DNA from 3 places in the Pantoea sp. X-Soil-TKNS-1211 genome. Region 1 is predicted to be linked to each of the others. Evidence: predicted binding sites of a transcription regulator. Region 1 holds the regulator's gene; each other region holds the start of a gene.

Region 1 (2,272 bases):
GGTGTGCTGATTACCGACCACAACGTACGCGAAACCCTTGCCGTCTGTGAACGCGCTTACATCGTCAGTCAGGGGCATTTGATTGCCCACGGCACTCCCGATGAAATACTTGCAGATGAGCAGGTTAAGCGTGTTTATTTGGGCGAAGAGTTCAGACTCTGATAAGGTGTCGTAACCTCCGACGTTTGCTTAGGAAACTCAATCCGGATTATGAAGCAAGGTTTGCAACTCAGGCTCAGCCAACAGCTGGCGATGACACCCCAGTTGCAGCAAGCAATCCGCTTGCTGCAACTCTCTACGCTTGAACTCCAGCAGGAATTACAATTGGCGCTGGAAAGCAACCCATTGCTTGAACAATCAGAAGTACACGAGGAAGTAGACGCTCGCGAATATCAGGAAAATGAGGCACTCGATACTCGCGAGGCGCTGGAACAAAAAGAGATGCCGGAAGAGCTGCCGCTCGATGCAACCTGGGATGAAATCTACACCGCCGGAACGCCTTCTGGTACCGGAACAGATTACCAGGATGATGAACTACCGGTTTATCAGGGTGAAACCACCCAGTCGTTGCAGGATTACCTGATGTGGCAGGTTGAGCTGACGCCGTTCACTGATACCGATCGCGCCATTGCAACCTCAATTGTTGATGCTATCGACGACACCGGTTATCTCACGGTGACGATCCAGGATATTTGTGACAGCATCGGTGATGAAGAACTCACGCTGGAAGAAGTAGAAGCGGTTTTAAAACGCGTGCAGCGTTTCGATCCGGTTGGCGTTGGCGCGCGTGACCTGCGTGACTGCCTGCTGGTGCAGCTTTCTCAATATGCCACCGATACGCCAATGCTGGCGGAAGCGCGTTTAATCGTTAGCGAGCATCTTGATCTGTTAGCCAATCACGATTTCCGCAGCCTGATGCGTATGACGCGCCTGAAAGAAGATGTACTGAAAGAGGCGATGGTGCTGATTCAATCGCTTGATCCGCGTCCGGGTCAATCGGTCAACACCAGCGAACCTGAGTACGTCATCCCGGATGTACTGGTGCGAAAAATCGGCACACGTTGGACGGTAGAACTGAATGCCGACAGCGTGCCACGTCTCAAGATTAATCAGCACTATGCTGCAATGGGCGGCGCTGCACGTAATGATAGCGACAGCCAGTTTATCCGCAGCAATTTACAGGAAGCCAAATGGCTGATTAAGAGCCTGGAGAGCCGTAACGACACGCTGCTGAAAGTGACACGCTGTATTGTCGAGCAGCAGCAGGCGTTTTTTGAACAGGGCGAGGAGTTCATGCGTCCCATGGTGCTGGCGGACATCGCTCAGGCTGTGGATATGCATGAATCCACGATTTCCCGTGTGACTACGCAAAAGTATCTACATAGCCCGCGTGGCATCTTTGAACTGAAATATTTTTTCTCCAGTCATGTGAATACCGAAGGTGGCGGCGAAGCCTCATCGACGGCGATTCGTGCGTTGGTGAAAAAATTGATCTCTGCGGAAAATCCCGCAAAACCCTTGAGCGACAGCAAACTGACCTCCATGTTATCTGAACAGGGCATCATGGTGGCCCGCCGTACGGTTGCTAAGTATCGCGAGTCTTTGTCCATCCCGCCCTCGAATCAGCGTAAGCAGCTGGTTTGAATGTATTGAGAAGGAAGACCTATGCAAATAAACCTTACCGGACTGAATGTAGAGATTACCGAACCGCTGCGCGAATTTGTAAATAGTAAATTTGCCAAACTGGAACACTATTTTGATCGGATTAATCAGGTCTATATTGTTCTGAAAGTGGAAAAGGTAACGCAGATTGCTGATGCAACACTGCATGTGAACGGCGGTGAATTGCACGCGACATCGGAAGCGGAAGACATGTACGCGGCCATTGACGGATTGATCGACAAGCTTTCCCGTCAGTTGACCAAACATAAAGACAAACTGAAAAAACACTAACCTTCACGCTTGCAGAGTGCTGACCGGTTCGGCACTTAGAGCACAGAATGGGGCGGGCTAACCGCCCCGTTTTGTCATCTGCGCAAGCGCCAACAGGATAACTGTATTTTTCCCGCTATCGGGGTAAAGTGAGTGATCCTCGCGGCTATGTGAACTCGCAAGTGAAACGATGATGAACAACGATCTGACACTGGAATTGAGCTCGGTCCTCACGCTGGACTGCACCCGCAGCGGCGTACACTGCCAGAGTAAAAAACGTGCGCTGGAAATAATCAGCGAGCTGGCAGCGAAACAGCTCAATCTGCCTCACCAGACGCTT
Region 2 (2,272 bases), on a different replicon from region 1:
TGTTCAACAGCATCAGCGAGGCCGCAGCAAACATATACTTATATTTTAGTGGCTTATCCTCACCTTCCGTCACCGACAGCAGCGCCACTTTATGCCTCTCCCCCAAATCGAACCCTGCCGGGCACACCAGGTTACCCACATTCTCAATAAACAACACACCGTCGTCTGCCAGCGGCAAGCGCTGCATGGCATCGCGAACCATTTGTGCATCCAGATGGCACCCCTTACCGGTGTTGACCTGAATGGCTGGCGTGCCGGTGGCACGGATACGCGCCGCATCGTTCACCGTTTGTTGATCACCTTCGATCACCGCACAAGGCACCTTGCCCTGTAACCGTTTCAGGGTTTCGGTCAGCAAGGTGGTTTTGCCGGAACCGGGACTGGATACCAGATTCAGCACCAACTGGTGGCGTGCGGCAAAGCGGGCACGATTCCCCTGTGCCAGCTGATTATTTTTATCCAGCACATCCAGTTCCAGCTCCAGCATCTTACGCTGAGTGATCCCGGGCGCATGGGCTTGCGCCACGCCGTGTCCATAATGCAGATCGCCCTGCTCACCTGCACGTGGGGAAAATTGCACGCCGGAAATTCGCTGCAACCGACGCGGCGCTGGCGCAAAGGGTGCGCTGCGAAATGCCGAGTGCGGGTTGCGCTCATCACCTTCGATATACAGGTTGCCTTCACCGCAACCACAGGTACTACACATGATTGATCTCCTGATCGATTTCCAGCCGCTTAATCTGCACGCCATCATCCGCCACGATCCGCAGTTGATTACCACCGCAGTCCGGGCAAAGCCTGACGCGCTGCGTCAGCAACGTGACGTACTGCTGGCAATCGTGGCACCAGCACTCCGCTTCCTGCTGCTTAAGATGCAACGTACAGCCTTCAGCCAGGGTGCCCCGGCACGTCAGTTCAAAGCAGAACTGCATCGCGCTGGTCTCCACACAGGAAAACGCGCCGACCTCAAGCCAGACGCTCGTGACACGGCGAGCGCCATGTTGCCGGGCGTGACTTTCAATTAATTCGACTGCGCGTTGGCAGAGGGTGATTTCGTGCATGCTGCCTCCTGGGTTAGCTGAGGCCAGTTAATGCAAAGACGGTGCCAGTGCAGCGTCACCCCCGATGTCAAAGATGACGAAATGACATGTCACTGACGGCATTACGGACAGGTGAATTATATGATTAATCATTAAATACAACGACTTACAAACATGGCACGAAATGTGCCTTATGGGGAGTATTCGTACAAAACAGAGTGATTTAATCATGGACATTAGGGAACTGAGTGAAAAAGCAGACTACATCGCCGAACAGCATCGACGGCTACAAGCCCAGTGGAAGCAGTACGGGAACGCCTTAATTCAGGGGATTACGCTGGAGAAAGCCAGACTGCATCACACCATCGTCTGCACGCCGGGAGATGGCCTGCGCTTCTTCCTGTTTGAACATTTCGTTATTCATATTCAGCCTGGCGAGGGCTTTAACAACCACCGCATTGAGTATTACCTGGAGCTGGCCGACGGTAGCGATAAGTTATTGATTGGAAATGCAAATATGGATAACGACGGTCGCATTGACAATGCCTTCAGTACGCGCGATCGCGAAAAGGTACTCACGCATTATCTGGAACTGATCCAACCGGTTTATGACAGCCTGTATCTGGCCGTTCACGAGAACACCCCGGTGTCGCTGGCGCGGCTACAACCAGCCGCCGTGGCGTAGAGAGATTGAGGATGTCGAAAACTGTCGAAGCGACAGGTTCTCGGCATGGTTTCGTCATTAATGACGACAGTCACCAGAGGAATTCATTGGTGAACCGTTTTGTAATCGCTGATTCAAAATTATGTATTGGCTGCCATACCTGTGAAGCCGCCTGCGCCGAAACGCACCGTCTTCAGGGTTTGCAGTCGATGCCGCGTTTAAAAGTCACGCGTAGCCGGGACGAATCCGCCCCGCAGATGTGCCGCCACTGCGAAGATGCGCCTTGTGCCAGCGTCTGTCCGGTAAATGCGATCAGCCGCGTCGATGGCGCGGTAGAGCTGAACGCCAACCTGTGCATCAGTTGCAAACTGTGCGGCATTGCCTGCCCGTTTGGTGCCATCGAGTTTTCCGGCAGTCGGCCGTTACATATTCCGGCTGACGTCAATACCCCAAAAGCCCCTGCCGCACCGCACGATCCCCTCCACGTCAGCAGCCTGCTGGATTGGATACCCGGCGTCCGGGCGGTCGCGGTGAAGTGCGACCTGTGCAGCTTTGACGAAAACGGCCC
Region 3 (2,272 bases), 600 kb from region 1:
GATACCGATTACACCCAGGTAGTTGTTGTAGTCCAGCTGAGAGATCTGCATCTGCAGCGGTGCTTCAACTTCAACCTGCGGCGGAGAAACACGGTCAACAATCGCCTGATACAGCGGGGTCATGTCATCAGCCATGTCGTTGTGATCCAGACCGGCGATACCATTCAGCGCTGAGGCGTAAATGATCGGGAAGTCCAGCTGTTCGTCAGTCGCATCGAGGTTAACGAACAGGTCAAATACCTGGTCAACCACCCAATCCGGACGTGCGCCAGGACGGTCAACTTTGTTGATAACAACAATCGGCTTCAAGCCATGAGCAAAGGCTTTTTTGGTTACGAAGCGGGTTTGCGGCATCGGGCCATCCATCGCATCGACAACCAGCAGCACCGAGTCCACCATGGACATCACGCGCTCAACTTCACCACCGAAGTCGGCGTGTCCAGGGGTATCAACGATGTTGATACGATAGTCATTCCATTTGATGGCGGTGTTTTTCGCGAGGATGGTAATTCCACGCTCTTTCTCCAAATCGTTGGAGTCCATTACGCGCTCAGTCGCTTCGGTACGGGCGTCAAAAGTACCAGACTGTTGCAGCAGTTTATCAACCAGGGTGGTCTTACCGTGGTCAACGTGCGCGATGATGGCGATGTTACGCAAATTTTCGGTCACAGCTTTGCCTCAGGCATTATAGAAATAGAAATAACGCGGTATTGTACACGGATTAAGCGGAAGACTGAACATGATCACATATTTCGCCTAAAGTTTCTTACAGCGCTGGTTTTTAGCACCAATTGCGGTGCATTAATCTGCACTGCGATGGCATTTTGCACTGATATGGTGCTTTTAATTGCCATTTCCGCACCAACCTGGTGCATCAAATCCATCCTGGTGCAGTCATCGACTCACGACAGGGCGCATCACAGCACGATTTTATCCGCTGTAATAAAGTTGGCACAGAATTCGCTTTACTATTTTCAAGCGAAAACGACAGTTGCACAACGGTTGAAGAGCTTGCCGAGATCTTTGGTTAGGAGATGTCAGAACCCATGACACATTCCAGGCAACGAAGTTCTCTCACCACGACGACAATGACAATTTCCAGGAGAGTTGAGTATGTCCGCTGAACACGTTCTCTCGATGATGAACGAGCACGAAGTTAAGTTTGTTGACCTGCGTTTTACCGATACCAAAGGTAAAGAACAGCACGTTACTATCCCTGCTCACCAGGTTAACGCTGACTTCTTCGAAGAAGGCAAAATGTTCGATGGCTCCTCCATCGGTGGCTGGAAAGGCATTAACGAATCAGACATGGTGCTGATGCCGGACGCAACCACTGCCGTTCTGGACCCGTTCTTCGAAGATCCGACGCTGATCATCCGTTGTGACATCCTTGAGCCAGGCACCATGCAGGGCTACGATCGCGACCCGCGTTCAATCGCCAAGCGCGCAGAAGACTTCCTGCGTTCTTCTGGTATCGCGGATACCGTTCTGTTCGGACCTGAACCGGAATTCTTCCTGTTCGATGACATCCGTTTCGGTTCTTCAACTTCTGGTTCACACGTTGCTATCGACGATATCGAAGCAGCATGGAACACCGGTAAAGAATACGAAGGCGGCAACAAAGGCCACCGTCCGGCCATCAAAGGTGGTTACTTCCCGGTTCCGCCGGTTGACTCAGCTCAGGACATCCGTTCTGCCATGTGTCTGACCATGGAGCAGATGGGCCTGGTGGTTGAAGCGCATCACCACGAAGTGGCAACTGCTGGTCAGAACGAAGTGGCTACCCGCTTCAACACCATGACCAAAAAAGCTGACGAAATTCAGATCTACAAATACGTTGTTCATAACGTTGCCCACGCTTATGGCAAAACTGCAACCTTCATGCCGAAGCCAATGTTCGGTGACAACGGTTCAGGTATGCACTGCCACATGTCTCTGTCTAAAGGCGGCGTGAACCTGTTCTCTGGCGACAAATACGGCGGCCTGTCTGAAACTGCACTGTTCTACATCGGCGGTATCATCAAGCACGCTAAAGCCATCAACGCCCTGGCTAACCCGACCACCAACTCTTACAAGCGTCTGGTCCCAGGCTACGAAGCACCGGTAATGCTGGCTTACTCTGCCCGTAACCGTTCTGCTTCAATCCGTATCCCGGTTGTTGCCAGCCCGAAAGCGCGTCGTATCGAAGCTCGCTTCCCGGACCCGGCTGCTAACCCGTACCTGGCATTCACCGCGCTGCTGATGGCTGGCCTCGACGGCATCATCAACAAGA

The links. The regulator sigma-54, encoded in region 1, starts transcription at its own class of promoters, with help from an activator protein. The targets are predictions, from matches to a motif close to GTTGGCACANNTTTCGCTNT.
Region 2: the regulator sigma-54 is predicted to act here: its motif matches at 1,091-1,110, upstream of hypA (hydrogenase maturation nickel metallochaperone HypA).
Region 3: the regulator sigma-54 is predicted to act here: its motif matches at 948-967, upstream of glnA (glutamate--ammonia ligase).

The regions. Positions count from the first base shown of each region.
Region 1 is NZ_AP035953.1:556,618-558,889, reverse strand. It holds gene lptB (LPS export ABC transporter ATP-binding protein) at 1-162, shown strand, start outside; gene rpoN (RNA polymerase factor sigma-54) at 211-1,644, shown strand; gene hpf (ribosome hibernation promoting factor) at 1,666-1,953, shown strand; gene ptsN (PTS IIA-like nitrogen regulatory protein PtsN) at 2,126-2,272, shown strand, end outside.
Region 2 is NZ_AP035954.1:148,925-151,196, reverse strand. It holds gene hypB (hydrogenase nickel incorporation protein HypB) at 1-706, opposite strand, end outside; gene hypA (hydrogenase maturation nickel metallochaperone HypA) at 699-1,061, opposite strand; gene hycA (formate hydrogenlyase regulator HycA) at 1,270-1,725, shown strand; gene AC6I8W_RS21170 (4Fe-4S dicluster domain-containing protein) at 1,815-2,272, shown strand, end outside.
Region 3 is NZ_AP035953.1:4,308,238-4,310,509, forward strand. It holds gene typA (ribosome-dependent GTPase TypA) at 1-669, opposite strand, end outside; gene glnA (glutamate--ammonia ligase) at 1,114-2,272, shown strand, end outside.